2 regions of the Clostridium swellfunianum genome follow, and region 1 is predicted to be linked to the other one. Evidence: riboswitches for the same ligand, from Rfam matches in the RefSeq annotation. Region 1 holds a riboswitch; the other holds the start of a gene.
The links. A riboswitch is a leader RNA that binds a small molecule or an ion and turns the genes downstream of it on or off. The one in region 1 is predicted to bind cobalamin.
Positions count from the first base shown of each region.

Region 2: linked by a shared signal. The riboswitch ahead of NBE98_RS06740 (hypothetical protein) and the one ahead of NBE98_RS16380 (cobyric acid synthase) in region 1 are both predicted to bind cobalamin.

Region 1 is NZ_JAMOFV010000006.1:3,470,547-3,486,997, forward strand. It holds gene uxuA (mannonate dehydratase) at 1-147, opposite strand, end outside; gene NBE98_RS16360 (AraC family transcriptional regulator) at 665-1,525, shown strand; gene NBE98_RS16365 (histidine phosphatase family protein) at 1,575-2,186, shown strand; gene cobU (bifunctional adenosylcobinamide kinase/adenosylcobinamide-phosphate guanylyltransferase) at 2,219-2,767, shown strand; gene cobS (adenosylcobinamide-GDP ribazoletransferase) at 2,783-3,529, shown strand; cobalamin riboswitch at 3,587-3,766, shown strand; gene NBE98_RS16380 (cobyric acid synthase) at 3,911-5,404, shown strand; gene cbiB (adenosylcobinamide-phosphate synthase CbiB) at 5,397-6,362, shown strand; gene NBE98_RS16390 (pyridoxal phosphate-dependent aminotransferase) at 6,375-7,460, shown strand; gene cobT (nicotinate-nucleotide--dimethylbenzimidazole phosphoribosyltransferase) at 7,503-8,594, shown strand; gene NBE98_RS16400 (ABC transporter substrate-binding protein) at 8,619-9,566, shown strand; gene NBE98_RS16405 (FecCD family ABC transporter permease) at 9,577-10,623, shown strand; gene NBE98_RS16410 (ABC transporter ATP-binding protein) at 10,628-11,398, shown strand; gene NBE98_RS16415 (cobyrinic acid a,c-diamide synthase CobB) at 11,418-12,806, shown strand; gene NBE98_RS16420 (cob(I)yrinic acid a,c-diamide adenosyltransferase) at 12,799-13,338, shown strand; gene NBE98_RS16425 (chromate transporter) at 13,423-14,013, opposite strand; gene NBE98_RS16430 (chromate transporter) at 14,010-14,603, opposite strand; gene NBE98_RS16435 (ROK family transcriptional regulator) at 14,623-15,807, opposite strand; gene NBE98_RS16440 (ROK family transcriptional regulator) at 15,969-16,451, shown strand, end outside.
Region 2 is NZ_JAMOFV010000006.1:1,470,060-1,486,510, forward strand. It holds gene NBE98_RS06685 (helix-turn-helix transcriptional regulator) at 1-784, opposite strand, end outside; gene NBE98_RS06690 (VOC family protein) at 908-1,330, shown strand; gene NBE98_RS06695 (quinone oxidoreductase family protein) at 1,495-2,445, opposite strand; gene NBE98_RS06700 (helix-turn-helix transcriptional regulator) at 2,534-3,475, shown strand; gene NBE98_RS06705 (methyl-accepting chemotaxis protein) at 3,620-5,293, opposite strand; gene NBE98_RS06710 (TetR/AcrR family transcriptional regulator) at 5,332-5,925, opposite strand; gene NBE98_RS06715 (putative bifunctional diguanylate cyclase/phosphodiesterase) at 5,972-7,309, opposite strand; gene NBE98_RS22515 (LytTR family DNA-binding domain-containing protein) at 7,717-8,169, shown strand; gene NBE98_RS06725 (DUF4318 domain-containing protein) at 8,166-8,813, shown strand; gene NBE98_RS06730 (DUF975 family protein) at 9,196-9,954, shown strand; gene NBE98_RS06735 (hypothetical protein) at 10,032-10,535, opposite strand; gene NBE98_RS06740 (hypothetical protein) at 10,537-10,989, opposite strand; cobalamin riboswitch at 11,108-11,284, opposite strand; gene NBE98_RS06745 (methyl-accepting chemotaxis protein) at 11,390-13,099, opposite strand; gene NBE98_RS06750 (MATE family efflux transporter) at 13,361-14,749, opposite strand; gene NBE98_RS06755 (sensor histidine kinase) at 14,989-16,451, opposite strand, start outside.

The sequences.
Region 1 (16,451 bases):
AAGCTTAAGTATTCTATCCATGTCCCATACCTCGCCTACAGGTACATCGTAAATAGCGGTTACAATGCTGTACATGCTTGGTATTTGTTTAATGTATTTAAGAGTAACCTTATCGTCTTTTCCGTACCATCTGAATGATAATTTCATTTTACTATTCCTCCAAATTTAAATAATTTTTTATATTTGTTTAAATAATCGATTCTTTACTTTAAAGCGGTTAATAGTCATTATATGACTTAACTTGAATACCACAAGCTTCGTCAGGTCTAAAGGTTGGCAGAACCTAAAAACTTGAATAAGTTTTGGAAGATAAAAGCTTGTGATATTCAAGATTGTCAACAGGGTTATTAGTAGTGCAAACAAGTTTTAGTAAACTTAATTGGTGACAAACTTCCTTGGAAATAGGTGGAAGAGACAAAGGAAAATTGGAGCACTTTTTGCAATATACTCATAAAGAAGCTTTGCAGTTGCTCCTTTTAACATAAAATCGTTATCTAGCAAAATATCACCCTTTGAACTACTGTTAAAGTAAATATTTATTCTTAGGAATGTCTTTATTATAGCGAAAAAATTATTTTATTAATATGTTATTATTGCTTTAAAACTTGCAAAAAATGCTCAAGTAAAATAATATATTTATAGATTAATTTAGAAGGTGACTTAAATGAAAACCAAGACTCACAAGTATTTATCTCGACAGTATATGCTTTCAAGCGATTATGAAATTTTTCATTATTCAAGTAATGACATAGCACGAATAAGCCTGCACCATCACGACTTTTATGAATGCTATCTTTTTATTAGCGGAGATGTTACATATTTAATCGAGGGTAAAACCTATTATTTAAAGTCAGGTGATATTATATTGATAAACTCTAAAGAACTTCACCAAGCTATTGTGAATAATAAGGATGCAACTTATGAGAGAATTGTTTTATGGATGAATAGAAATTTTTTAAAGGAACTGTCAAGCAAAGAAACAGATTTAACTCTATGCTTTGAAGGTGAGGATAAAAAGAATGTGCTTAGAGCAGATTTTGATACCCAGCAAAATATAAGGCTGCTGCTAAATAAGATAATAAATCTTCAAAACTATAAAGGAATAGGCCATGAGCTTATTTATAAGGCATATATTGTTGAGCTTATGGTGTATATAAACAATATTGCTTTTAACAACAAGGAAAAGCTTATGGTGGATATAAAGAAAAGTAATATAATAGACGGGGTTATAGATTACATTAACGACCATCTTGAGGAGGATATTACAGTTGATGAGCTTGCAGAGCAGGTTTATTTAAGTAAGTTTCACCTTTCAAGGGAATTTAAAAAACATACTGGAACTACTATTCATAGATATATAGTTCAAAAGAAGCTTATAAAGGCTAAGGAACTTATACTTCACAACATACCTGTTATAGATGTTTACAAGCAGTGCGGCTTTGGAGACTATTCCAATTTTTTTAGAACCTTTAAAAATGAGTATGGAATTACCCCTAAGCAGTTTTATGAAGCTATGTCAAAGTAGCAAGATTATTAGTTATTATAAAATTTCTGTTTAATAGGAGATTAAAATCATGAATTTATATTTAGTACGACACGGGCAAACTGATAGTAATTTGAAAGGGCGATATCTAGGCGCCTTTGAGGACGAACTGTCTCAACTAGGTAAAGCTGAAATTGAAAAATCTAAAGATATAATTAAAAATTTGTGCTTTGACAAGGTGTTTTCAAGCGAAAGAAAAAGAGCTTTGGATAGCGCAAGAATACTTACAGATAAAGAAATCATTTGTGATTCCAGACTTAATGAAAGGGATTTTGGAATCTTTGAGAATAAGACCTATAAAGAAATTTGTATTAACTATCCTGTAGAAAGTAAGGCATGGGAAGAAAATTGGATAGACTATAAGATTCCCAAAGGTGAAAGCGTAAAAGAGGCCTATGAGAGAGCAGCAGCCTTCATGAAAATGCTAGAAAAAGAAAACTATGAAGATTGCCTTGTGGTATCTCATGGAGGCGTTATAAGACTGATATATTGCTACATTCTTGATGGAGATTTAAATAACTTTTGGAAATTTACTTCGAAAAATGGTAGTATATCAATAGCTAGATTTCAATATAACAATTGGCATATTGATTCCATAATACAACCAGATTTATTAACAGGTAAAGCAGCAAGTAATCTTTAACTTGCTGCCTGCCAGTGAAAAGGAGTGATAATTTGAGCAAAATAACATTAGTAACAGGTGGAAGCAGAAGCGGAAAAAGTACCTTTGGCGAGGAGCTTTTAAAGGAAAAGGACAAGGTGTTGTACATTGCTACCTCAATCATTACGGATGATGAGATGAGAGAGAGAGTTGCCATTCATAAAGAGAGAAGAAATAAAAATTGGGAAACCTTCGAAGGGTATAAGAACCTTAAAGAGGTTATAAAAGAATCCCAAAGCAAGTTTATTATGCTTGAGTGCGTAACTACCATGATAACAAATATTATTTTTGATAAATATATGGATTTTGATAATTTAACAAGAGAAGAAATTCAAAGCCTTGAAGAGAACATAAGTGAACAATTTAAAGAATTAATTTCTGCCTGCAGGGAGTTTGATAAGGAGCTTGTAATAATATCAAATGAAGTAGGCTTTGGACTTGTATCAGAGTACAAGCTTGGGCGTATTTTCACAGACATATCAGGCAGAATAAATCAACTTTTAGGCAGGTTAAGTGATGAGGCTTATCTAGTAGTAGCTGGTCTGCCGCTAAAGCTTAAATAGTCAAGGGAGATTGCTATGAAAAAATATTTATATGATTTCTTACTTATGCTTCAGCTCTTAACCAGAGTTCCTGTAAACAAGGCTCTTCCTTGTGAAAATGAGAATTTCAGAAATGGTGCTAACTTCTTTTGGCTAATAGGGCTTTTGCTTGGAATATTTCAATATCTTCTATTTACAGGAACAGCTAAATTAGTGCCAACAGCCTTTGCTGTCATAGCAATAATAGTCTTTGAAATATTGGTTACAGGTGCACTGCATATGGATGGCTTTGGGGATACCTGCGATGGTTTTTTTGCCTTTAAAGGCAAGGATAAAATAATAGAGATAATGAAAGACAGTAGAATAGGTACCTTTGGGTGTATTGGTATAGTATTAAATCTTTTAATTAAATATGAGGCCTATTTATTTCTATTAACAAAGAAAGATCCTATAGCTTTGCTAATAATACCTGTCATAAGCAGATTTTCTATGATACTTTTAAGCTATATTGGGAAACCAGCTAAAGAAAAAGGCTCAGGAAATTTGTTTATTAACAATGTTACCTTAAAGGAAGCAGTTGTAAATGCTCTATTTGCAATTGCAATTGGATTAGCTCTAGGACTTGTTTTTGAAACAGCAGCATTATTTATTGCAGCTGTAATTATAACTGTTCTCTTTAATTTGTTCTGTAATTCTAAAATTAACGGAATTACTGGCGACAGCTTAGGAGCAAATAATGAGCTGGTAATGCTTCTAAGCTTAATAATATTATCCAGCTTTTAACTAAGGATTCAGTTGACAATGATGAGGAAAGAAATTATACTTGAGTAAGAAAATGAAAATTTAATATTGAATTTAGGTGCCTTACAAAAGGTGAAAAGGGAATGCGGTTAGAGTCCGCAACAGCCCCCGCTACTGTAATTGATGACGAGTCTTTGGTTATCCACTCTATTTTTAGGGGAAGGAAGAAGATGAGGAGGAATCATAAGTCAGGAGACCTGCCTAAATTTGCGTGTTAATATGCTTTCGGAGGGAAGGCCTATTAGGGTGAGCTATAACTACTTATGAGATAATATATCTTTTGGTTATTTGTTAATTCTAGTGGCAGTACGTTTGAAGCGTACTGCCATTTTTATTTTATCTTTAATTTTAAGGAGGTGCACTATGGCAAAGATAATGATTCAAGGTACTGGCTCCTCAGTTGGGAAAAGCCTTATTGTTGCTGCGCTGTGTAGAATTTTTAAACAGGATGGATATTCGGTATGTCCTTATAAGTCTCAAAATATGTCCTTAAATTCCTATATAACCTTAGACGGCAAAGAAATGGGCAGAGCACAGGTGCTTCAGGCCTATGCTGCTGGTTTAGAGCCACAGGCATATATGAATCCCATACTTTTAAAGCCCACAGCAGATACTAAATGTCAGGTAATTGTAAATGGCAAAGTACATAGCAATGAGACGGCTGCAGGATATCACAATTTGAAGGTGCTTTTCAAGGATATGCTTAAGGAGCAGTTTTTAAAGCTTGAGAAGGATTTTGACATTATTGTTATGGAGGGAGCAGGCAGTCCTGCTGAGATAAACCTTAGAGACAGAGACATTGTAAACATGGGTATGGCAGAGCTTGTAGATGCACCTGTAATCATAGTGGGAGATATAGATAAGGGTGGAGTATTTGCATCTCTTGCGGGAACAATGCTTCTTTTAACAGAAGAAGAAAGAGAGAGAGTTAAAGGAACAATAATCAATAAATTTAGAGGAGACATAAAGCTTTTAGCTCCAGGCGTTGATATGCTGGAAGGCATAATAAAAAGACCAAGTATAGGTGTTGTGCCTTATTTTAACTTAATCCTTGAGGATGAAGATGGAGCCATGATGGAAATAAATAAAAACGTTACTGCACCTATAGATGTTGCGGTTATAATGCTGCCTCATATTTCAAACTTTACTGACGCTGACTGCTTAAAATGTGAAGAGGATGTGAGCGTTAGATTTATAACCAGCAAAGAGGAATTTGGTAATCCTGATTTGCTTATAATACCTGGAAGTAAAAACACTATAGAGGATTTAAACACAATAAGAAACTCAGGGCTTGAAGAAGCAATAGTTAAGTACAGCAAAAAAGGAAAGATACTAGGCATTTGCGGGGGCTATCAAATGCTGGGAAAAGAAATAAGAGACCCTTTGAACATTGAGAGCAATCTTGGAAGCATAAAAGGAATAGGTCTTTTAAATACTACAACAATTCTTGAGAGTGAAAAAGTAATGACCAGAGTAGAAGGACAAGTAAGCCTTGAAAATTTTAAAGGAAGCATATATGGTTATGAAATTCATATGGGTAAAACTGCAGCAGGAGAAGACAATAGCAGCTTGATAACAATAACTAAAGAGAATGGATTAAACACTAATAAGGCTGATGGAATTTTCAATAGAGAAGAAACTATCTTTGGAACTTACATACATGGAATATTGGATTCCACAGAATTTAGGCAGTATTTGCTTAACAAAATAAGAGCTGAAAAAGGCATGCCGCAAAGAAAGTCCCCTGTATATGAAGGCTTCAGAGAAGAAGAGCTAAACAAGCTTGCGGATATTGTAAGGAAATCCTTAGACATGAATAAAATCTATGAAATAATGGGACTAAAGCAGCATGAGTAATTTTATAGTAGCAAATTTAATAGATGTCCTTTTTGCTGTGATAATAGATTTTATGCTTGGAGATCCTTATTGGCTGCCTCACCCCATAATATATATCGGTAAATTAATAAAGTTTATTGAATGCAAAGCAAGAGCTGCTGCTAAAAGCAATGAAGCTTTAAAAAGCCTTGGCGGAATTATGGTACTTATAGTGGTGTTGGTCTGTTATCTATTGCCTGCTAGCTTATTGTACTTTTCATGGCCAATAAAACCGTTATTTCATATAATCAATATCCTTATTTTATGGACAACTATTGCAGCAAAATGCTTAAAGGATGAAAGCATGAAGGTTTATTATGCCCTTCTGAAGCAGGACATAGCTCTTGCTAGAAAATTCACCTCCTACATAGTTGGGAGAGACACTAAAAGCTTGGAAGAAAAAGAATTAATTAGAGCAACAGTAGAAACTGTGGCTGAAAATGCCTCCGATGGAGTAATTGCACCTTTGCTTTACGGAATTGTAGGAGGAGCACCTCTAGCCATGATGTATAAAGGCATAAATACAATGGATTCAATGGTTGGCTATATTAATGAACCTTATACTTATATAGGTTTTTTTCCAGCTAAAACAGATGATGTATTTAATTATTTGCCAGCAAGGATTACTGGTGTTTTTATGTGCCTTACAGCTCCAATTATGGGCTCCGGCATATTAAAAAGTTTTAAAATCATGTTAAGAGACAGAAAAAATCACAAAAGTCCTAACTGTGCTTATCCAGAAGCAGCTGTAGCAGGAATTTTAAAGGTTCAGCTTGGAGGCAATAATGTTTATTTTGGAAAAGTAGTTGAAAAGCCTACCATTGGAGACAAACTAAGAGAGCTTAAAAAAGAAGATATTGCAGCTGCTAATAGGATTATGTTTTTAACTGAAGTGATATTTGTTGCTGCTGCTGCAATTTTAATAATAGCAATTTTTTAAGGAGAAGGTTTGATGAGTAAGGAAAAAAGCTTTATAGAGCATGGTGGAGACATATATACAGAGGGCAAGTTTAAAGGGATTAATCTTGTGGATTTTAGCTCCAATATAAATTTTTTAGGAGTTCCTAAAAGCTTTAAAGAAAATGTTTATAAGGCCTTGGAAGATATAACCTGTTATCCGGATTTGAAATATAGAGAAGCGAAATTTCACCTTAAGGAATATTTAGGGGCAGAGATAAAGGAAGAAAACATTATTTTAGGCAACGGAGCAGCAGAAATAATAAATCTGGCTATTGGAGCATTAAAAAGACCGTGTATAGTTGTTCCATCCTTTTCAGAGTATGAAACTACAGCAAGAAGCTGCAGCGAAGAAATAGTATTTTGCAGCCTAAATGAGGATTTTACCTATAACTACAAAAGCATACTAGACAATATGGAGCGCTGCGATGGTTTGGTTATTGCAAACCCTAACAACCCTAATGGGGGAGTGATTGATAAAAAGTGCTTTGAAGAAATTATCGCATATTGTGAGGCGAATAAAAAGAAAATCATAATAGATGAAGCTTTTGTGGAGTTTGTTAGTCGTGATAATCAAAGCTTTATAGATAGCTGCGCTAACTTTAAATGTCTTTTTATTATAAGAGCCTTTACCAAATTCTTTGCAATGCCGGGAATCAGATTTGGTTATGGCGTAAGTTCAGATAAGGCTTTTATTGAAAAGCTATCTAAGACACAAATACCATGGAATATAAACAGCTTTGCAGAGACTGCCATAAAAACAGTTTTAAAGGATACAGAGTACATAAATAACTCTAAAGTACTGCTTTATAAAGAAAGAGAATATTTTTCACAAAAACTGAAGGGATTTAAGTTTATAGATAAGCTTTATGAAAGTCATGGGAATTTTTTTCTTCTAAAGCTTAAGGAAACCTCAGGAGAAGAGCTTTTCAATTTCTGCCTATCAAAAGGAATACTGATAAGAAGATGCAGAAATTTCAGAGGCTTGAACGATAGTTTTATAAGATTGGCGGTAAAAAGCAGAGAAGACAATAACAGGTTATTAGAAGTATTTATGAATTTCGAAAAGGTTAATTGCTAAAGGACCTTTAAGAGACAATTAGTCATGGAGAGGAGAATTTTTATGAATTTATTAAAAGAAACTATCAATTCCATAACTGCAAGTGATAAGGAGGCAATAAAAAAAGCCTGGAAGCATATTGATAATTTGACCAAACCCCTTGGAAGCCTTGGAAAGCTTGAGGAAATTGCAGCCAGATATGCTGGTATAACAGGGCAGGTTTTTAATAAGGTTAATAAGAAAAACATAGTGGTTATGTGTTCCGATAATGGAATTTGTGAAGAAGGTGTAAGCGCAGCAGATCAAATAATAACCAAAGTAATGACAAATGGTATTCCGGAAATGAAAACCGGCGTTGGTGTACTTGCTTCCTTTGCAGGTTCAGAGTTAACCGTTGTTGATGTTGGAGTTAATGGAGAAATTGATAACACAAAGGTAATAAATAAGAAAGTAAATAATGGCACTGCAAATATGTGCAAGGGCCAAGCTATGACCAGAGAAGAAGCAGTAAAAGCTATAGAAGCAGGTATAGAAATTACAGATAAGCTTTGCAGCGAAGGCTTTGATTTGCTTGGAACTGGAGAGATGGGAATTGGCAATACTTCTACCAGTGCAGCGGTTATAGCTTCGCTTTTAGAAATAGATATTGATGAGTTGGTTGGCAAAGGAGCTGGCTTAACAGAGGAGCAGTTTGAAAACAAGAAAAGAGTTTTGAAAAAAGCCTTGGAAATCAATAAGCCTAATAAGGAAGATGTTATAGATGTATTAAGCAAAGTAGGAGGCTTTGATATAGCAGGGTTATGCGGATGCTTTTTATCAGCAGCAAAAAATAACAAGGCAATAGTAATAGACGGAGTAATTTCCTGCTCAGCGGCACTATGTGCGTACCTATTAAAGCCAGAAAGCAAAGACTATATGTTCACCTCTCATAAATCTGATGAAAAGGCTGTAAATTATGCTTTTGAATATATAGGCCTGGAGCCGATTCTTCATTTAAACATGAGGCTTGGAGAAGGAAGTGGCTGCCCTCTTGCTTTTAACGTTATAGAGGCGGCACTTCATGTAGTTAACAATATGGCAACCTTTGACGGTATTGGCATAGACAATGAATCGAAGGATAAGCTCATTGATATAAGAGAAAAAGAAACAAAATAAGTTTAGAGAAAGAAGGAATATTAAATGAAAAAATTATTTAGAAATTTAACAGCAGCACTATTAGCAGTAATAATGATGGTATCCTTTGCTGCTTGCACAAGCACAAGTACAAAGGAAAATGCCAGCAAAACTACAAAGGAAGCTTCAGGAACTAAATATCCACTAACAGTTAAAGATTCCAAAGGAAAAGAAGTGATAATAGATAAGGAGCCAAAGAGAATTATTTCTGTTGCTCCAAGTATTACAGAAATAGTTTATGCTCTAGGTAAGGGCGACTTACTTGTTGGAAGAACAGATTATGATGATTATCCAGAGAAGGTTAAGAACGTTGAAAGCATTGGATCCCTAACAGATCCAAATGTAGAAAAAATAATTGAATTAAAGCCAGATGTTGTTATTGCATCAACACATTTTAAAGATGATGTAGCTAAAAAGCTAGGAGATTTAGGAATAAAAATCGTTGTGTTTTATAATGCAAAGGACTTTACTGGAGCATATGAGTCAATTGATACTTTAGGACAAATATTAAATGCTCAAGACAGTGCTAAAAGCTTAGTAGCTTCAATGAAGAAAAAGATTGAAGCTGTTGAGGAAAAGGTTAAGGGAAAAGAAGCTCCAAAGGTTTACTATGTTGTAGGCTTTGGTAAAGATGGAGACTATACTGCTACTGGAGATACCTTTATAGCTCAAATGATTGGAATGGCTGGAGGAAAGAACATTGCAAAAGATGCCTCAGGTTGGAAATACAGCCTTGAAAAAATTATAGAAAATAATCCTGAATATATTGTTATATCAAAAAACTTTGGAATGAAGGATCAGTTTATAGGAACTGCTGGCTATAAAGAATTGTCTGCTGTAAAGAACAATAAGGTAATAGAAATAGATGATAATCTTTTAAACAGACAGGGTCCAAGACTAGCAGAGGGCGTTGAAGCACTAGCAAAAATACTTCATCCAGAACTTTTTAAATAAGGTGTAAAGCATGAAAAAAATTGTGGTAAAGAGAAAAAAAATGGTTTTTGCAGTGTTACTGCTAGTTTATGCAGCAGTTGCTATTGCAGCCACTGCCATGGGAAGCGCAAATATAACTCCATATAATGTTTTAACTGCAGTTTTAAAATCTTTACCAGTTATAGGGGAATATATTAAAGGAAATGTGTCTAATACACATTTCCTAATTATATTTATGGTAAGGCTGCCGAGAATTGTAATGGCCAGTCTGGTAGGAATGGGGCTTTCAGTAGTAGGCGCTTCCTTCCAAGCTCTATTTAAAAACCCTATGGCAGACCCATATGTGCTAGGTATATCCTCAGGAGCAGCTTTGGGTGCAGCTATTGCTATAGTTGTAAAGCTTCCAGGAAATATTGCTTCTTTGAGTATTGTAACTATATTTGCTTTTATTGGTGCTGCAGCTACAACTATTTTAGTTTATTCTATAGCGCAGGTTAGAGGGAAGGTAACAACTACGAATCTATTGCTTGCAGGAAGCGCAGTTAGCTTTTTAATGTCAGCCATGATTTCAATAATAATGGTTTTTAATCAGGAAGAAGTCAATAAAATAGTGTTTTGGATGATGGGAAGCTTTAATGCTTCAAGCTGGAAAAATATTTTTATAACAGCTCCAGTTGTACTTATTGGAACGGCGACTATTTTCTTTTTTTATAAGGATTTTAACTTAATGCTTACTGGAGATGATACAGCCAAAACTCTAGGTGTTGATACAGAAAAACTCAAAAAACTTATAATACTGATTTCTTCACTGATTATGGCTGTCAGCGTTTCTTTCTCAGGAATAATTGGGTTTGTAGGCTTTCTGGTGCCGCATATGATGAGAATTATTTTGGGTCCAAATAATAAAGCTCTAATTCCATTTTCAGCCTTAGGAGGAGCACTGTTTTTATTATTAGCAGATACAGCAGCAAGGACTATAGCTGCACCAGCAGAATTGCCTGTTGGAGCGGTTACAGCTTTAATAGGGTCTCCATTTTTCATATATCTTCTTATAAAAATGAAGAGAAGGAGTGGATAGAGGGATGCAGCATATAAGCGTGAAAAATCTTAGCTTTGCTTATGCAGGAAAAGAAATTTTAAAGGATATAAGCTTAGATTTTAACAAGGGTAAGTTTTATTCCATTATTGGACCTAATGGGTCAGGGAAATCCACTTTTATTAAAAATATTTCAAAGATACTAGCTCCAGCACAGAAAACTGTATTTATTAACGAAGAGGATATACTAGGTTTTAACAGCAAAAATCTAGCTAAAAATATGGCGGTAATTCCTCAAAATATTATGATTGACTATGAGTTTACGGTTTTTGATATAGTTATTATGGGAAGGAGCCCCTATAAAAGAAGATTTCAAGACTTTGATATAGAAGATAAAAAGATAGCTCAAAGGTATATGGAACTTACAAATACATGGCAGTTAAAGGATAAGCTTATTACACAGTTAAGCGGCGGCGAGGTGCAAAGAGTAGTGGCAGCAAGAGCCTTAAGTCAGGAAACAGATATTATCCTTTTAGATGAACCTACCTCTCACCTTGACATACAGTATCAGGTAGAATTTTTAAGCATATTTAAGAGCTTGAAAAAAGATAAGGTTATTGTTTCTGTGCTGCATGATTTGAATTTGGCTTCCATTTTTAGCGATGAACTTATACTAATCAACAAAGGACAAGTTGCTGCAATGGGAAAGCCTTGGGAGGTTATAAATAAGGAAAATATTAAAAATGTTTATAATCTTACAGTGGAAGTCTTTGAAAATCCTATTAGCAAGTGTCCATATATAATTCCTATTGTATAGGAAGGATGAGGGGGTAAGAATGAAAAGTATAATAATATCCTCAAATTGCAGCGGAGGCGGCAAAAGTACTTTTACTTTGGCGCTGATGAAGGCATTGCTTGATAGAGGTTTTCAGGTTCAAGGCTACAAGACGGGTCCGGATTATATAGATACTGCCTTTCATACGCATTTGTGCAAAAAAGCTTCAAGAAATTTAGATTTGTTTATGATGGGTGAGGAAGGCGTAAAAGCATCATTTTCAAAAGGTAAAGGAAATGTAGGCATAATTGAGGGTGTCATGGGCTTGTATGATGGTTTAGGCTATGACAGCAAATATTCTACCTATCATTTATCGCAGGTATTAAATGTACCTATAATAATAGTAATTACACCAAAGGCTCAAAGCAACACTCTTTGTGCAGAGCTTCTCGGTCTTTTAAATTATGAAAAGGCAAATATAAAGGGAGTAGTTCTTAACAATGTTAATGAAGCTTATTATGAGCTTTTGAAAAAGATGATAGAAATAAATACACCATTAAAAGTATTAGGCTATATGCCCAGCGATGAAAGAATTGAACTGGGAAGCAGGCATTTAGGTCTTGTTCAAAGCAGTGAAATTGAAGACTTGGATAAAAAAATAGCTATTGCTGCAGGCATTTTGGAAAACCATGTGGACGTAGAAGAAATAATAAACTGCCTAGTAGAAACAGAAGAGCTTAATAAAAGTGATTATGCTGAAATCAAATATGATAATCTGATTTTTAATTATCAAAGCAAACCGTTAAAAATAGCTTATGCTTACGATAAGGCTTTTAGCTTTTACTATAAAGACAACCTGGAGCTGTTTGAAGAAGTGGGTCAACTAATTCCTTTTAGTCCTATGAAAGATAAAAAGCTGCCTGAGGATATAGATTTTCTTTATATTGGCGGCGGTTATCCAGAGGTTTTTGAAAAGGAGCTAAGCAGCAATAAAGAACTGTTAACAGATATAAAAACTAAATTGGATAAAGGGCTTCCGGCCTATGCAGAGTGCGGCGGGCTGATGTATTTAACTAAAGGCTCGGAAGCTAGCAGGCTGGTTGGATTCTTCAACGGTCTATATAAAATGAGTGACAGACTTGTGAATTTTGGGTATGCAGAACTGCAGGTGACAGAGGAAAACCACATCTTTAAGAAGGGTTTAAAGATAAATTGCCACGAATTTCATAAAAGCTATGTAGAAGTAGAAGAGCCTGTCATATTTACATTAAATAAAAACTACTATGGCTATGAAAGAAGCTGGAAGTGCGGCTATGTTAAAAAGAATGTGGTTGCAGCCTATGCACATGTTAATTTTTATGGAAACATGGAATTTTTCTATAGTCTAATTAATCTGGCGTACAGAATAAAAAATAAAGAGTTCAAGGGAGGAAGAAATATTAATGGATAAGTTGGAAAAGGGATATGTTCAAGTATACACTGGAAATGGAAAAGGAAAGACAACCGCAGCCATAGGCCAAGCAATGAGAGCTGTAGGAAATGGACTAAGGGTATACATGCTTCAGTTTCTTAAAACTGATCCCACAGGAGAGCTTGAAATCTCAAAGCTTATAGGAGATAAATTTCAGATTTTCAGATTTGAAAGTAAAAAAGGCTTCTTCTGGACTCTTAATGATGCTGAGAAAGCTGTTTTAAAGGAAGAAGTAAACAGAGCTTATGAATTTGCAGTAGAAGTTATTAAAAACAACAGCTGTGATGTGTTTATAATGGATGAGATTATGGGCATTCTTTCAAACAAGCTTTTAACAGAACAACAGGTTATAGAACTAATAGATAACAAACCAAGCTCTATGGAAATTATTTTAACAGGAAGAAATGTACCAGCTTCTATAAAGGATAGGGCTGATTTAGTGACAGAAATGAAAGAAATAAAGCACTACATGGAAAAAGGTGTTTTTTCAAGAGAAGGAATTGAATATTAGGGTAGTTTACATAAAAGGATGCATCTGACAGAATATACTTAAATGAAGCAAGAGGCAGGAAACTTTCCCTGCCTCTTGCTTCATTTATTTAATATAGTAAAATAATACACCTATTGCTCCAGAACCAAGAAGTACAAGTATAGGATGAAGCTTGAACTTTATAAGAGCAATTAAACTTATTACAAAGATTATTGCTCCTTCAAAGTTTATGATGCTAAGTGGATTAGTAGCTAAGGCTTTTCCAAATGAACCTGTTGATACAACACTTTCATGGAAAAAGGCAGTTTTTGCAACTACAATTGCTGCAGAAAGAATAAGCCCTGCAATCACAGGTCTAATACCATAAAATATCATGATGTTTAGTGGATGCTTTTGAAACTTAAAGAAAACATTTGAAATAATAAGGATAAGCAGCAAGGAAGGTAGTGCAACACCAAAGGTTGCTACTATTCCACCCCAAAAACCAGCTGCTTTATAACCAACAAAGGTTGCAGAATTAACCGCAATTGGTCCAGGAGTCATTTCAGCTATTGCGATTATATCAATAAATTCTGAAGAACTAAGCCAATTATTTGCTTCTAGTTCACTTTGGATTAAAGGAATCATGGCATAGCCGCCGCCAAAGCTGAATAATCCTATTTTGAAAAAGGAAATAAATAACTTTAAAAATATCATTTCTTATCACCGCCCGTATTAACAATTTTTTCTGAAACCTTTGGAAATAACTTGTATATTGTTATTCCTATCAATGCGCCGCCAACTACAGCAATTATGGCATGTACATCAAAAATTGTTACTAGTGTAAGAGTTGACAGCATAATAATTGCACCAATTTTGTCTTTAACAGAAGATTTGCCGATTTTTAGTCCAGCTATCAGTATTAGCGATACTATAGCAGGTCTTATTCCTGAAAAAATTGCTTCAAATACAGGGTTATTGTTAAATATTGAAAAAAATGCAGCAATAAGAGTAATGATTATCACTGAAGGCAGTATAACTCCTGCAGTAGCGGCAATTGCACCAGCCCTACCAATAATCTTATATCCGATAAAAGTGGATGTATTAATTGCTATTGCACCAGGCAATGATTGAGAAACTGCAAATACATCTATAACTTCTTCTTCTGTCACCCATTTTTTATTGGTGACTATTTCTCTTTCAATCAGAGGAATCATGGCAAAGCCGCCTCCGAAAGTAAAGCAGCCAATTTTAAAGAAACATAAAAACAGCTCAAATAACATTTTAAACTTATCTTTTCTTAACATATACATCCCCCATATAGTATTATTTGCTTAGTAAGTCTTCAAACACCATAGCCGCAGAACCTAGAGCTATAGAATTATCTTGAAAATTCCCTCCTTTATTAAAAATAATCTTGCTTCTATCTTTAAGATAAAATCTTTTAGATGCTGTTGCTGTAGCTACGCTATAAAATAGCGGCGAGTATTTAATTAATGGACCGCTTAAGATAACAAGCTCAGGATTTAATAGATTAATATAATTAGCAAGGGCTAAACCAAAAACTGATGCTGAGTTGGTTATTACTTCTTTAGCGAGCTCATCTCCATTTTCAGCCATTTTACAGATATCCATATACGTAATTTCATCTAAAGGTTTAGAAGAACTAGTATTTCTTCCAATCTTTACTTTTGATATAAATTTATTTTTTATGGCATTAATAGAACAATAGCATTCCACGCATCCATAGTTTCCACAGCTGCATTTGTCACCGTCCATATCAATTACCATATGACCAAAGGAATCTTCAGAATCGGTAGTAGTTCTAATCAAGCTTCCAGAAGATATAATTCCTGTTCGTACTCCTATGCCTAAGTTAAAATAAGAAACACTTTTAAAGCTACTTCCTGCACCAAATAATTGTTCAGCCAATACCGCACAATTAGCACCATTATCAATAAAAGCGGGAAGATTTAAATTCTTCTCAATTTCCATCTTTAGTGGAAAGTTGACCCATTCATTTGAAGGGAAATTTCTCGGGTTTAAAATTAGCCCTTTTTCTCTATCAAGAGGCCCTACTGTGCCAATTCCAATACCCAACACCATTGACTTAGGTATGGACAGCTGGTTTAGCTTCTCAGTTATTGTATTACAAATTACCCTGACACTTTCCTGAGGTGAAGAAATAGGCAGAACCTTTTCTAAAAATATATTGCTTATATTAAGGTTTGTAATAACTACGCGCAAATAAGTCCGTGATATATCTACTCCAATGACATAAAAATCTTTAGGATTTATATCATATAAAGTTGGTTTTCGCCCACCGGTAGATTCACCAATGGCAGATTCGATAATAAGCCCTTCATCTATTAATGGTTTTATTGCACGCTGCAATGTACTTAATGTCATGTTGCCGATAAGTAAAAGTTCGCTTTTAGCAATGGGACCTTTTTTTTGTATTAAACTTAATAAAAGTTTGCTGTTTTCATTGAAATAACTAAGTTTATGCATAGAATCCTCCATATGGCATAATGTAGCATATGCATATATAATAACACTTTTATTCAAAATAGCAATAAGTTTTAAAGGAGTTGTATAAATTATTTTGATTTTTGAATAAATGAACAAATTATGTTAAGATTGTAGTGAAAATATTTGGCAGGTGGTAAGACATGAATCACACAAAAAAAATAGGAAATTCACAAATAAGAGAAGATCATAAGACTAAGGTTCTGAATTATATAAGAATTAATAATGCTGTTTCCCGTACAGATATTTATAAAAGTACGAACATTTCAAAACCTACTGTTACTAGAGTCATAGAACAGCTATTGGAGGAAGGCTTAGTTATAGAAGGCGGAACTGCTGCTGGAGAATCGGATGTAGGGAGAAGGCCTGTTTATGTTCAGATTAATCCTTCAGCTTACTATTGCGTTGGAGTAAATATATCAAAGAGTGCAATACAAGCTTCCATTATTGATTTATCCATGAATATAATCTATAAAAAAACTACTAGTATAAAGCGTATTAATGGAGTTGATGATTTTAAACATATAGTGCTAAGCTGTATTAATGAGATTCTAGGCCAGGTTAATAACATAGATAGGTCTAAAATCCTGGGCATAGGCATAGGCGTACCTGGAACTGTAGACTAT
Region 2 (16,451 bases), 2.0 Mb from region 1:
CTTCACGTTTAGTAAGCTTAATATTTGACCAATTTACTGTTTGAAATTTTTCTACACCTTTTTTACTTAACTCTACATATAGCTTAAGAGTCTCTTTATCATGGTCCAATATCAAATAACGATTTTTCAAAGTTATATTGGATAAGTCAATAGGTTTCGTATCTTCATCAGCTGTTAAAGCTTTTATGCGGTCACATCTGAAAACCCTATAATCTTTAGTTGAGAAGCAGTAAGAGGGACAATACCATTTCCCTTCATTTGCATAAATGCCTATTGGCTGAATACTTCTTCTGCTGATTTTTTCATTTACTTCATAGCTTATTACGATAACCTTCTGTTGGATTGCTGCATCTAAAAGCTGCCTTAAGAGGGGTATCTCCTCCTGTTGGTAAACTGCCATAAAATCAACTCTATCTTCTAATCTATCTATTGCATCTCTGATATCTCCAGAAAGATTTAAATAAAATTTCTTTTTGATTGACTCGTACTCAATTTTAAATGGAAGAGAGGTATAATGTTTTAACGCATGGATCATGAAAAATATTGATATTGCCTCATCTTCACTAAATGCAATAGGAGGAAGAATTCTTTCTTTTAGTATATGATATCCACCATGCGGTCCCACCTCAGAATATAGAGGAACTCCCATTTCGCTTAGTTCTTGCAAATCCCTTAAAATAGTCCTTTTAGAAACTCCAAATTCTTGAGCCAGTTCACCAACAGTAAATCTTTTTTTCCTATTAACCATCATTATCATTTCATTTAATCTTTTTGCTTTTGACATTGCTACCTCCAAAATGACTATGACATAGTTTGTCACTATTATATTATACAATAATAAATACATTAGTAATAACACATACTTAATTTTGTGTAAAAAAATAATATTATAAAGGAGATGTATATTATGTCATGCCAACTTGTTTCTTATATTCTAATGAACGGAAGAGCAAAAGAAGCTATTGAATATTATCAAAATGCATTAAATGCAAAAGTTCTTTTTGAACAAACCTTTGGTGAAGGACCAAAGGATGATGTGATTAAGATGAAAGAGGATGAGTTAAATCTTGTTGCACATTCAGTATTGAAGATTGGTGAAAATAAAATTATGATTGCTGATATTATTCCTGAGCTCCCATTTCAAAATGGAACCCAGGTTTCAATTTGTATAACAACTGACGATATTGAGGAAGCTAAACAGTTTTATGAAAACTTAAAGAAAGAAGGCACAGTCCTTATTGAACTTAATGAAATCTACTTCAGCCCTGCATATGGTATGGTAACTGATAAATTCGGAGTTACTTTTCAAATTTATACTAATAGACAATAAATATAATTAGAGGGTCTCTTTTTAGACACCCTCTTAATCTATTTTTATAGCTATAATCATTTTTTACATAATAAATTCTGCTTTATTTGGAGCGATGATAGTTTTGTCATACTCTTTCAATTGAACTAGTAGTATGGTTTTTCTTAGCTTTTACTACATTTCTACTAATCTATGCGCAGGCAAAGCTTGCCTAAATAATGTTTGCTTAGAGCTATATGAGCTTCATAGGCGTCTTTAAGTAAGAAAACTTGGTCAATGTGGCATTTTAAAATACCTTGTTTTACAAAATCATTAAGTCTATTTATTATATCTGAATCTGGCTCACCATTATATTCAACTATGCTAACCTCAGAGTGAGCCTTAGGTACTGGATATATTCCATTTGGGTAGGCAATGTTCCCTCTAGTACGTACACATTTAGATGCTATTTCAGCTATTTCACCACCAGTTGTAATTAATGCAGCATCAAAGCCTGCAGGCGCAAATGATTTGGCTGCTAATAATATATCATCTTTATATCCATCCACAACAGTGTCAATTCCAAGACTCCTAACCATATCAACACCATCGTCCCCCGAAGCAACAGCAAAAACTCGAGCGCCTTTGTTTTTAGCAATTTGCACAGCCAAATGTCCTACTCCTCCACTAGCTCCAACAATTATTATAGCTTCACCTTGTTTAAGTTTTAGGATATCTTCAAGCCCACGTAGTGCAGTGATTCCAACCCCTAAAATTGCACTTGCCTCCTTGATTGTAATACACTCTGGAATGTGAGATACATACTTGGACTCTACAACAACATACTCAGAATAAAAACCTCCTTTAGGATTAAGAAATCCTGAAGCATAAACCTTGTCTCCAATATTAAAACCAGTGACATTACCTCCAGTACGGACAACTGTTCCAGCTCCTTCAGACCCTACAACATATGGGAAGTTTGGCTTCATTCCAAGCATTTCTGCATATCCACCTTCACGTTCAAAGATATCCCATTGACCCACACCAGCATATTCAACTCTAATTAGGACATCCTCAGGTTCAACGTCAGATACAGGGATATTTCTCATAACTAATTCACTAGGTCCGCCAAATCTATCAAGTACAACAGCTTTCATATACTTACCTCCTTGTTAATCTTCTAAAAATAGTATATCGTTAAATCATGACAATAGCTGTCATGATTTAACACTAGGAGATAATGATATGTCAAAAACAAAACTTTTATTTGATCTTATTATGTATGTTAATAACAAACGTAATTTTACTGCGCAGGAAGTAGCTTACGAGTTTAATATTTCTGTAAGAACTGCTCATAGATATCTCTTGGAGTTAAGTGAAATGGGTGTCCCTCTCTATACAGAGCCTGGTCGCAATGGCGGCTATAGAATACTAAACAATAGAATGCTATCACCTGTTATTTTTGATGAAGATGAGGCATTTTCTATATTTTTTGCTTTTCAATCTTTAAAATATTATCAATCACTGCCCTTTGATATTAATATTAATTCTGTTTCAAGAAAACTATACGCTAATCTTCCTAATGATTCTAGAAGAAAAGTAGATCAGTTAGGCTCTGTTCTTTCATTTTGGAATAATAAAAGAGGTATTTCATCTCCGTTTCTAATAGAAATAATTGAGGCAGCTATGGATAATCAAATACTTCACATCCAGTATATTTCAAAATCAGAAAATACCATAAAGAAAATAGTCCCCATAGGTGTGTATGCATATAATGGTTTCTGGTATATGCCTGCATTGGATTTGCATCATAATAAAATAAGGCTTTTTAGAACGGATAGAATTTTATCCTTAGAAAATACTGATGAAAAGCTCAATCCTCAAATAACCTTAATAGACTGGTTGGATAGCCATATAAAAAACGTACCAAAGGATCCAGTCCGATTATATGTGAAGCTTACACGGGAAGGGATACGACAATGCCGAAGCCAGCCTTGGCTTGAGAATCATATTATATTAAGCGATGAAAACCATGGATATATCGACACAATAATAGATAATAGCGACTTAGATTTTGTTTCTATATACTTTTATCAGCTGGGTACTGCCGCAAAAGTGATTGAGCCGAGTGAAGTTATAGATAATGTTCGTAAGCAATCTCAGGATATTTTACTTCATTACTCATAATTGTCTTCTGCAGCCTAATCCGGATATATACTGAGTATACAAAAAGCATGCTGACTATACGCAGCACGCTTTTTGTATTGATTTAATTATCTAATTTACTTGATAATTTCATAACCGTTTATAAAAGATTGGAAGTAGTGTTGCTTATAACTTAAATTTATTCAAAGCACCAACTATTTCTATTGTCATATTGCTTAATTCGAAAGCAGTGTCTGTTACATCCTCTGTTGAAGATTCCATTTCCTCTGCACTAGCGGCAATTTCCTCTGCACTTGCTGCTACCTCCTGTGAAACAGCAGATGCAGTTTCAAGTTTTTGTATAATAGCATCCTTTTGTTCTTGTATAGAACTCATAGATTCACTGGCTTCTCTAATTTCAGGATTCATCTCTTTAATTGCCTTTATAATTTTGTTGTAAGAGCTTGCAGCTACACCTATAGTTTTCAATTGCTCCGACATTTCCAGACCCACCTGGTCAGAAGTGTTAATCATTATATCTGTCTCATTAGAAATCAGCTTAACGACAGAATTTATATTTTCAGATGAGGCTTTACTTTGTTCTGCAAGCTTTCTTATTTCGTCAGCCACTACCGCAAATCCCCTGCCAGCTTCTCCAGCTCTAGCCGCCTCGATTGAAGCATTTAATGCCAACAAATTTGTTTGGTCAGCGATTGCATTTATTAGGCTTGATATCTCATCAATTTTATTTATACTAGTTCCTACGTTGTTTATTTTTTTTGCAAAATCACTGAACATTTCATGAATCTTTTGCATCGACTCTATTAGGTTATTCATTTTGCTATTGCTATCTTCAGCCATTTCTCCAACATTGATTGAGCTAGATGCTACGCTAGACATAGCTTCTATAACCTTTTCCAATTGCTCATTAAAATCGTTAAGCATCATGTTTGTATCAATAATCTCGTTTGCTTGTCCGCTTGTCCCATGTGCCACATCTTGAATTGTTTTTGAAACATTTTCTGCTCCTAGTGACATTTCCTTAGATACTGCACTTAGCCCTTTAGACTTATCCTCAAGAGCTGAAGCTTGGTTTTTTATAAGTTCTATCATGCCTCTGATATTTTCTATTGTCTTATTTAAAGCCTTTTTCATTTGAGCAAATTCATTTTTTTCATCTATAACTACAGAAACAGATAAGTCTCCAGAAGCTACAGTATTTAAATTTGCAATAGCTGCTCGAATGGCTCTCATAACAGTTGCAGTTACTATGTATCCAAGTAATAATATTGCAGCTATTATGATGACAGTGATATAAAATACCATTCTGATTTTTGATTGATACACCTTATCACTGCTGGAATTTTTATCTGCTGCCAACTTTTCATTATACTCCCTTAATTCAACAATATTGTTCTCAATTTTGTCTCCTAACATAGCAAGTTCGTCACTTAATTGTTGTTGAGATTTATCTTTGTCCCATGAAGCAATATACTTATTTATGTCTTCATTAATTTCTGCGACTTTATTTTTCTCATATTCATCTAGCTTTGTTGCTTCATATTCCCTTAATTTACCTACTGCTTTTTCATAGTGTTCTTTGATTTCCTGCTCGTATTTAGCGTCGTTTTGCAGCATTGCTTTTTCTGCATTTAGCCTAACTGCTAAAAAGTCTCCTCTTGCAGCAGCAAGTCTTGAAATACCAATCAAATTATTCTGGTACATATCAGTCATATTTTTATTTACGGTATAAATTCCTGATAATCCAAGAAAATTAGTTAATGCAACAGATATAAGTGAAAAAACTCCTAGGAAAATTATTATTGTCTTGATCTTAAAATTCTTCATAAACTTAAACACTAATTATCACTCCCTATATACTGACTTTAAAATTTCTACTATGCTTTTATGCTATCCCAATATACCCGCCATACTTTATCAACTTCTTCTTTACTTGGTATTCTGTTGCTCGTTATCAGTTCGTAAATATATCCATTTAAATTGCGATAAAATGTTCTAGATAAATCATCTGAAGATAAATTTCTAAATAGGCCTTCTTGTATACCCTTTTCAAACAAATTAAACAAATAAATTGATGCTATACCTTTCCACTCTTGAAGCTCAGACTCAATTTTGCTTTGAACACCATATACAGGATAAATTAAGTGCCTATACAAAAATCTTGAATAAAGATTATGCTCTCTAAAAAACTCCATTGAAATGCTAAACAAATTATATATTTGTTCTTCCACATCTCTAGCTCCGTTTTGGCTCAAAGCTTTATCTTTCTTTATCTCATACAATTCTCTAGCCTCTTTGTATAAGATAAAAAATATTTCTTCTTTAGACTTAAAATAAAAATACAAGGTAGAAGATTTTATTCCAACCTCATTTGCAATTTCTCTAGTAGTGGTAGCATAATAACCCTTTTCATTAAACAAGATAAGTGCGGTCAATTTAATTCTAGACAGTGTATCAACCTCTGTATTCAAAATTCAATTTCTCCCTTCAAACTTAATCTAGCTACTTTGAAAGCTCTCATCTAACTCCTTCTAAGCCTAAAGCAAATTCGCAGCCTAAGTATATGCTCTCAATCGCTTTTGCAGGCAAAGGCTTACTATAATAGTATCCCTGAATTGCATTGCAACCCATGCGTTCTAATAAATCTACCTGCTCCTTGCTTTCAACTCCTTCAGCTATAACATTAAGCTTAAGCTTTTTACCAAGCATAATTATTCCACTTACTAGTTCTCTTGAGGTACTATCAAAAACTATATCGTCCAGGAAACTTTTATCAATTTTAATAGTATCTATAGGCAACCGTTTTAAATAACTTAAGGAGGAATATCCAGTTCCAAAATCATCTAAGGCAATTTTTATGCCTGAGCTTTGTGTAAGCTGAAGTATTTCAGCAATAGACTCATATGATGATACCATCATACTTTCAGTAACTTCTATTTCAACTAAATTGGGTGGTATATCAAATTCCCTTAATATGCTCTTTAAATTATCTAAAAATCTATAGCCTTGGATTTGCTTTTGCGATACATTTATAGCTACCGTATAATAATAACCTTTAATAATCCACTCTTTGATTTGCCGACATACCGTCCGAATAATCCAATCGCCAAGCTCAATGATAATTCCTGTCTCTTCTGAAATTGGTATAAACTCTGAAGGTGGTACATTTCCCAACTCTTCATTTTTCCATCTGAGTAATGCCTCAAATTTCAAAACTCTTCCCGATTTTGCTTCTACCTGCGGTTGATAGTAAACTTCTAGCTCATTTTTAGAAGCGGCACTCCTGAGATTATTACAAATCATAATCTTTCTCAAAACCTCTTCCTGTAATTCCTCATAGTAAAAGGCAACTTTATTTACACCATCTTTTTTTGATTTATATAATGCTAAATCAGCCTTTTTCAATACTGTTGTCAAGCTATCAGCATTATTTGAATATATAGCTGCACCTATACTCATATCAATGTATATACTCTTTCCAGATATAAAAAGGGGCTTTTTAAATATACTAAAAACTCCTTCGCAGAAGGAGTTTACTTGGTGCCACACTGATAGACGAGGCAGAAAAACGATAATTCCATCCCCTGTTCCTCTACAAACTATAGAATCAATAGTAACAATACTGTTCAGAAGATATGCTGCATTCTTTAACACCTCTTGTCCAATTTCATATCCATATGTGTTTTTTATTATGCTAAAGTCATATATTTCAATAATTAAAAATGTACCTTCATGATATTTGTTATTTCCATTGCTAGGAAACAACCTTTTAAGATGACTTATATCTGAAAACCTTGTCAATTTATTGTTATGCTGGATTTCCCTACATTGGCTCATTAATTTACATATGTTCATTTATGCAATCCCATCCCTATGATTTACCCCTGCTACCGTATTAATATAAAAAGCCTTCTATAAAAGCATCATAATAATCATCTTTCTATATTTGCAGATATAATTAACCTATCTATCAATTGATAGGTATATTAAAAATTATATTATATAATAAGTGTATTTTCAACCATATATAGCTATTTTTTGTTGTTTTACCCTACTATACGACAATATTTAACACTTTTTTGATTTTTTGTACTGATATATTTGTAAAAAATTAAATTTCCATTATTCTTCTTCATACAAGGAACTACTCTACCTAAGCTTTATTAAGGCTTCCACTTACCAGGAAATTCAGACCACTAACATGCAAATTATAGAAACTTTATGTAATAAAAGGTATTCTATAGTAAAGGAGGGTGGTAAGCGTGAAAGTAGAAATCCACTATGTAAATTCTCTAGAAGAGGAATGTGCAGTTCTTGAGATTTGTGAAAATCATCCTGGAATTATAAAGCTTCAGGAAATAATTCAAAAGGGCACCTATCAGACTCTCACTATTCCTTGTTTTCTTAGAGAACAGATATATTCAATTTCTTGTGAACACATTTTGTACTTTGAAACAATCCAAGATAAGCTGTTCGTGCACACTGGCAGTAAAATGTACGAGGCAAAGAAACGTCTTTATGAACTGGAAGAAATCCTTTCTGAACATTTTGCGCGTATATCTAAGTCGGTAATAATTAACCTTGAACACGTAGAATATTATAGTCCCTTGGCAAATGGTTTGATGAAAGCAACCTTTTATAATGGTGAGGAGACGTATATTTCCAGAAAATATCTCCGCCTTCTCAGAGCAAAGATTGGAGGTAAAAAGTTATGACAATCGAAGATAAAAAGGATATAACAATAAAAGGAGCCATTCTTGGTTTTATATTGTTTGTAAGCATGCTTATTAATTTGTTAATAAGCAAAGACATGGAGCACTTACTAATCGTTGGAACCTATCTTGTTCCAATTATAATTGGTTATGGTCTTCTGGGTATGTTTATACGATGGATGAGATATAGAAGTACCCTAAGAAGAAAAGAATTTTCTCTGTTCTCAGGCCCAGCCATACTTTATTGGGTAGAAATGCTTTGCATAATCTTTATGGTTTCTGCTTATTTTATTCCTCAGGTGATTAGGTATATAGTCCTTACAAATGCTGCAGCACTATTTCTAATTTGGTATCTAGATTATTTATATCTAAAAAACGTTGCTAAAGAATTGAACTCAGGTTTAGGATACTCTAGACGTATCTTAGTTGAAGATCTTCGATCAAGACCCCATTCAGAAGATATGTTTATGGATGAAATTGAAAACTACTGCAAGAAGAATCATCTTTCCTTAGATGTCTTGGAATATGGGCTTCCAGCTAAGATTAAAATGAATAACACTTTATATACAGTGAAATTAGGACAATACTATACTCTGATGGGCACTATCGTATATACCTTGGAATTCCGTAATATTGTATCTAAATAGCATTAGCTAATATAATTTCTTAATGGTTTCAGACTAGCTAAAAAATATCCTATAGATTGTCATAATGAAAAATCGGTCTATAGGGTATTTTTTTAGATAATTTCTTACCTTTCACAAATAACCTATTTCATAAATTCCATATTTACCTTCTTCAAATTCCCTAACCTAGAAATTATGAGAAAAAACAAGCAATTATTCGAAACAACGAGATTGCTCATACATATCAGTTAAAACAAGGCAACAAGTGCAAAAATAGATACTTCATTAACTTGTTATATGGTTTATAATACCCTATAATATTATTACAGTAATCACTTAGCTTCGTTGTTTTAATATCCTATATGGAAGATAATAAAATATATTAATTAAGAGGGGTATGGATATGTGGTCTAGAAAAGAATTAAAAGACAAAGCAAAAGCTGTTTTAGGAGAAATCTATTGGAGTGCTTTTGGAATCAGTATAGTCATTGCGTTGGCAACCGGTAGTGGTTGGAGTAGTAGAAATAACTCTCGCTCTAGAAACTCAGAACAATCTTTGCTTCATAAAATCTACAACGGCGATTTTGTAAATTGGAAGCTTGTAACTATAGTTTTATTTGCTGCTGCATTGTTAATTGCTTTTCGTATCTTCTTCGGATATTTCTTAGAAGTAGGTGGAAGACGATTCTTTATTAAATCTGCTCAACATGTAGATAATAAAAAGTGTTTTAGCTTTGCTTTTAACGAAGATAACTATATGGGAATATTAAAGACAATGCTATTAACAAATATTTTTGTTTTCCTTTGGAGTTTGCTTTTTATCGTGCCAGGTATCATTAAATCCTATTCCTATAGCATGGTACCATATATCCTTGCAGACAACCCAAATATTGGCGCTAGGGAAGCCATTTCTTTAAGTAATAAAATGACTATGGGCCATAAATTTGATATGTTTATATTAGACTTATCATTTTTAGGCTGGTATATATTAGGTGCAATAGCTTTAGGTATCGGTGTTCTGTTTGTAATGCCTTATGAAAATGCTACAGATGCAGAGCTATATTTAGTGTTAAGAAAAAATGCTTTAGAAGCTAACTTATGCGCTCGAGAAGACTTATTGCTTGATCAATCAAATTTATATGAAAATAAAAATATATGGTAAATTAATTTTCACAAAACAAAAAGGCTTCACTAAAAGCCTTTTTTGTTTAAAAAACAATATAACCAATGTTAGACTACTTAAAAATTGGAAAGCTTAGCAGCAGTAAACACTCTCTTCATAGGCTTTAAAAGATATATAGCTGATAAGAATGTTACTAACCCATTCCCTAAAGATACTTGAAAGCCTAATAAAAGTCTAGCAATAAACCCTTTATAATCTAGCCCTGCGCTAAGCATAAAAGGCAGGTCTATTAACGTACCGCACATGAAAGCTAGTATAAATCCTAAACCAGCCATATAATACTCATTTTTAAGTTTATTCTTAAAAAATGAGTATATGAGAACGTACTGAGGAAATACAATTAAATAAGCCAAGCTCCAGGGTGCTATGCCTTCAGTCAGCATAACCAGCAAACAAAATACTATAACTGAAAGCCATGCTTCTTTTCTATCAACATATACTCCATACATCATAATAGTAAAATTAACCCATTCTGCATATAGTATCATGCCACCTATACGATGTATTATATAAAGCATTGTTGCAAGTAACGCTATTCGTGTTAGTTCTCGAGTTTTCATATTATTTTCCTACATTCATGTTGCTTGTAAATACTAAATTTATCTCGTCCTTATCATATAATACGAGTTGATCAGCCCCCGGCGCCTCTCCAACCTTCATTTCCTTATTCTGACTTGGGGATTTGTAGCCATACATCCACCATGGGCCTTTAGCCATATCCTCTGTTTTAACTCCACCTATAGCTTCAATAAATCTTCCATATTTAGAAGTTTGCATATCTACTTTAAGTTCATCCTTGTACTGAATAAGAAAGTCGCTTAGATTAGCAGCATCAGTCTTATACTTTTTATTCTCTACTATAGTCTTCTTATTCACTTCATCTTTAATAGTAATAATAATTGTCTTGTCTCCTTTTTGTCCTCCAGTAAGCTTACCTAAAACTAAATACCCTCCAACAAATATTAAAATTGCAAGTAGGGTTACACCTATTTTGATTTTACTTCCTTTATTCATATTAATAACTCCTTTCAATAAAAAAACTCCTCTATAAGAGGAGTTGTAGTGACTAAAGCTACATTACTATATAAGCAGCACATTTAATACACAAATTCCTCCTTTCCCTCCGAAAGTGAATAATTATAGCTTCAAGGCAGGTCTCCTGGCTTATGGCTTATTCATTTGATACACCTTCCCATAGTTTCCTACAGTGGCATAACGACCAAACATCACCATATACAGTAGCGGGGGCTGCAGCGTTTTACGCATTTCCCTATTAAGTCCAACGGACGCCAAAAAGTTTTATTCAGTTTTATTTTGTCAAATTTATTATACATCCTGAAAAAGGATTTTACAATAAAAATTCACTGCTTTGTTGCACTATAATATTTAGCAATTCGACTTTATATTGTTCATTTTATAACTTAAAATTCTTAGCTAATTCATACAGCTTGTGGGCTAACTCTGCTTGAGTTTGAGCTGTAACTGCTATCTGCTCCATACCTGAGGTTGCTTCACTCACTCCAGATTTAATATTTTCAGAACTTTCACTAGAACTTTGCGCCTCCTGCGCCATCCCTTCGATAGCAGAGCTCACTTGCTCCATTGTTGCATTTATTTCACCTGACATAGAAGCAATATTTTCTGAGATATTTGAGTAGAAGTCCGCATCCATATAATAATCATTACCTATCTCAGCAAATTTAATGATTTGAGGATTTATATCTTCGCTTATGAAATTCAACACTTCAAAGCTGTTATCTTTTAAATCTTGAAAGGCTTCACTAACCTCTTTTATAGTCTTTTGTATTTCAACTACAGCCTCAGAAGATTGCTCTGCAAGTCTTCTAACCTCTTCAGCAACCACAGCAAAGCCTCTGCCCTGCTCACCAGCTCTGGCTGCCTCTATAGCAGCATTTAGAGCAAGCAGGTTAGTCTGACTTGAAATACTTGAAATAGTGTCTGCCATTACTTTTATATTTTCAACCACTTCTGCTCTTTTTAGAGCTTCTCTTATATTAGAATCCTTTAAACTATGAAGGTCTTGAATTCGCTTAATTGATTTACTGCTGTTTTCTTTTATTTCCACAGCCTTATTTTTAATACTCTCTGCCTTTTGACTTCCTTCAAGTGCTTGCTCTGAAAGTACCTGAATACTGGAATTTACCTCTTCTGTACTAGCAGAAACTTCCTCACTTCCTGCACTCGCTTCCTGAGTAGATATAGCTATGGTATAAGTTTCTTTATTAATATCTTCAAGCCTTGCGGTCATCTCTTGAACTGTTGCAGAAAGTTCCTGACTGCCTGAATTTATATCCTTTATAGTGTTGAGAACCTCACCTATAAGCCCTCCTACTTGCTTCTGTGACTCATTAAGGGCTTTGCCTATCTGTCCAAACTCATCTTTTCTAGTTAGTGAAATAGGAGTTGAAAAATCTCCAATTTTCATTCTTTCGGAAAAAGCCTTTATCAAATTAAGAGGTGTAATAATATGTTTTATGTTTAACAGGGTAAGTACAGTACCAAATATAACGGCTATAGTAAACATTACAAGGAAAAAGATAACACTTTTTTTGTAATAAGCCTCATTTTCATTTTTTATTATCTCAGCATCTTTTACGTTATAATCAGACAATTCTTTTAGATTATTTTGAAATTCACTTAGACTGGCTTCCAAGACTTCAAACTTTTCTAAGGCTTGATCAGCTTGGCCATTCATCGCAAGATTTATAACTTCTTGTCTCTTCGCAGAGTATTCGGTCCATTTCTTCTCTATTTGTGGAATTAAATCTGTCTCATACTTATCTAGCTCAGAATCTTTATATTGCTTAAAATTATCCTCAAACTTTTCTACTCTTACTTCAATATCTTTTAATCTCTCATCTTGAGAAGCTTTGTCACCATGATGAAGTATTATAAAATACATGTCCGCTTCAATTGCTCTCGTTTGATTTCTGTTATCATTAAGCCACTGTATTGCTTTTAAGTTATTACCATACATAGAACTGATCTCGGAATTAAGCCTTGACATGATTAGATAGCCTACTCCTGAAATGGAAATGACGAAAAACATGAGTGTAAGTGATAAAGCAAAAATTTTATGCTTTACCTTAAAATTTTTAAACATAAATATTCCTCCTATGAAGTATTCCTATCAGTAAATTAGGTTAGCTTATATTATACAGAGAAACAAATATGTCTTCAAGGGAACTTAAAGGAAATGGCTTGCTAAGTTATTGCTGTAAAAAATAATATAAATACAAAATGCAGCATTTATTATTAGTTTTCTTTTTGTAACTTATTCTAAGCTATGCTTTAAATTTAAAGCCATATTAAACTAGTTAATACGGCTTCTCATGAAAATATTTATATACAATTTGTTCTAATACTAAGCCTTGCCTGCAAAGCCTTTCTTACGCCAATTGCCTCTCTGGTAGAAAATTAAAGTTATAACAGCTCCCATTGTCCAAGAAACAAGCAAAGAAATAAAAGTAGATTCTGGTCTTCCTGTTGGATAAGCTGCACTTCTTGTTAAATAAGCAATACCATAAGCTGTGGGAACACGAAGAATTATAGTAGTAATAAGAGAAATCCACATTGGTGTCATAGTATCCCCTGCGCCACGCATAACTCCAGATAGACTCTGTGTTACTGCTACTGCAATATAGCCTACTGCAAGAATTCTCATCATAGACATGCTTAAATCCACTAGCTCTTTTGTATCCGTGAATACTGCCATAATATATTTACCAAAGATTAAAATCAAAATAGTTATTACAGTAGAAACTATAACGGCAATTCTTGTACCATCTTTTGTTCCCTTTACTACTCTATCCAGCTTTTTTGCTCCTATATTTTGTCCTGCATAAGTTGTCATTGCCGCACCAAAGCTAAAGTTTGGCATCATTGCAAATCCGTCTACACGCATGATGATTACATTTGCAGCTATAACCATTTCACCAAAGCTATTAGTCAAGGATTGTACTACAATCATAGCAAGAGAAAATATAGCCTGTGTTATACCTGATGGCAACCCAAGCTTTATAAGCTTAGAAGTATACTTCTTATCAAGCTTTAACATCTTTAAGTTCAAGTCAAAGGTACTGTTCATTCTCATTAATTTAATAAAACACAGCACTGCAGATATTGCCTGTGCTATAGCTGTGGCTAAAGCAACACCCGCAACACCCATATTAAGCCCTGCAACGAACCATATATCGAGTCCTACATTTAAAACTGTAGAAACAAGCAAGAATACAAGAGCTGATAAAGAATCCCCAAGTCCTCTCAAAATTCCAGATAAAATATTGTAGTAAGCAAAGCCTGCTATACCTACAAAAATAATAACCAGGTAATCCTCACACCAATCAATAATGGTGCTTGGCGTATTAAGTAAGGAAAGCAATGGACGGGTTACTAACGGCCCAATTATCATAATTATTATGGACGCTATAGCTGTAAGTGTTATACATACACCAATAGTACGGGACAGCTTTTCTCTCTCCTTGGCCCCAAAATATTGAGAAACCATAATTCCAGCACCAACGGAAATTCCTACAAATAGCACAAGCAGGAGATTTAATATAGGACCTGCGCTGCCAACAGCAGCCAATGCATTATCACCTACATATCTACCGACAACAATAGAGTCAGCAGTATTATAAAATTGTTGAGCAATATTACCAATAAGCATTGGTATTGAAAATTCAACAATACGTTTCCAAGGCGTACCCTCGGTCATGTCCTTTGGTGAAAAAAGTTGTTTAAGTTTAGCCATTCACTACCTCCCTGATATTTAACAGTTTATTTATGTCACTATATAATTATAGCTTATCTGTACTTTTAGACAAGCTAACTAGAAAGATTATTTTTTCTGTATCAAAAGCTTATAATAATAACTTTTCTAAATAATCCAGAGTATGTAGTGAAAAAGAAGCTTAAAATAGAAAATGCTGAGAAACTTATAGCTTCTCAACATATCATTTACTATTCTATTTGTTTATTCACATAAACATATTAAAAATATATATCCGAAAACTCAATTTTTACTTTTTCAAAATTATTTTCTGCTTTTTCAGTGCAAGCATGTTTCTCGAGGCAATCTAAATCTTCCTGTTCCTTAACGGTTATAATTGGAAGAGTAATAATAAATTCAGTTCCCTTGCCAGTTTCTGATTTAACTGCAATGGAGCCTTCGTGCATTTCTACTAGAAGCTTAACCAACCATAAGCCTATACCGCTTCCTTGCCTTTTTCTTGCATGGGATTTATCAACTTGCTTAAATCGTTCAAATATTACTTTCTGTTCCTTCTCACTCATACCGATGCCGCTGTCTTTAACAGATATCACAATATTGTTATCTACCTCATGAACCTTTACGAGTATATTTCCTCCAGGTTCAGTAAACTTAACAGCGTTTGAAAAAAGATTCAGCATTATTCTCTCTATCATATCAGCATCGCAAGCCATAATTCTTTCCTCAACATCAGTATCGAATATAAAGTCAATGTTTTTTTCCTTTATGTAATTAGCTACGGATAAAGAAATTTCCTCTACTACATTTACTATGTTGTAGTTTTTCATGTTTAATTCATAGAAAGATGTACTGATTTTGCTAGAATCAATTAAATTATTAACTAATCTTAATAAACGATAACTGTTTTGTTTTATCATTTGTGAAGTTTTTGCTATTTCCTCAGCAAAGTTATCATCCTTATGTTTTTTTTCCTTAAGCAGTAAAAGCTGAATTGAGGAGAGTATTATGTTAAGCGGCGTCCTTAATTCATGAGATATATTAGCAAAAAACTCATTTTTCATTTCATCTTGCTCAGCTGCTATATGCTGGATGTTATTGAAAGCATTTACCAAATCGCCTATCTCATCATTTGAAACTACCGGTATATCTTTTCTGTCTCTGATGCTTTTAATTTTACCGATTTTCATAAGGCTGTCTGCAACTTGAGATACATCCTTAGATATGGTGTCTGAGAAAAAGTAAATTACTAATACACTTACTAACAGCATGAAAACTAGGGCTATAAGAAGAGCTTTCACAGTATCAGGAGATTCAACATGAAAAATAACACCTGCTGCTACCTTGTCACCATTTATGCTTACACTCTTTACAATTCCCTGGGTTTCTAAAGTATACCCATAAACCTTATAACCATCTATAGGCTCTTTTATAAGGTTAATTAAATAATCTGGATAAGTCGTATTATCCGAGGTAATGATTTGACCATTTGCTTCAACAACGAAGCAGGAGTTTTCTATGCCTTGGAACTTCACATCCTTTAATGCTTCAAAAAGATGTGACGAGCTTTTAATGTCCCCTGAATTTTTAAGTATGTCATCAACCTTTATTCTAAAGCTTTCTTGGAGCAAGCTGCCTTTCTCATCAATTAATTTTGAATAGCCAAGCAGTGAAATTATGATAATAGATGTAATTATCATTGGTATAATCTGTAATAGTATCTTAG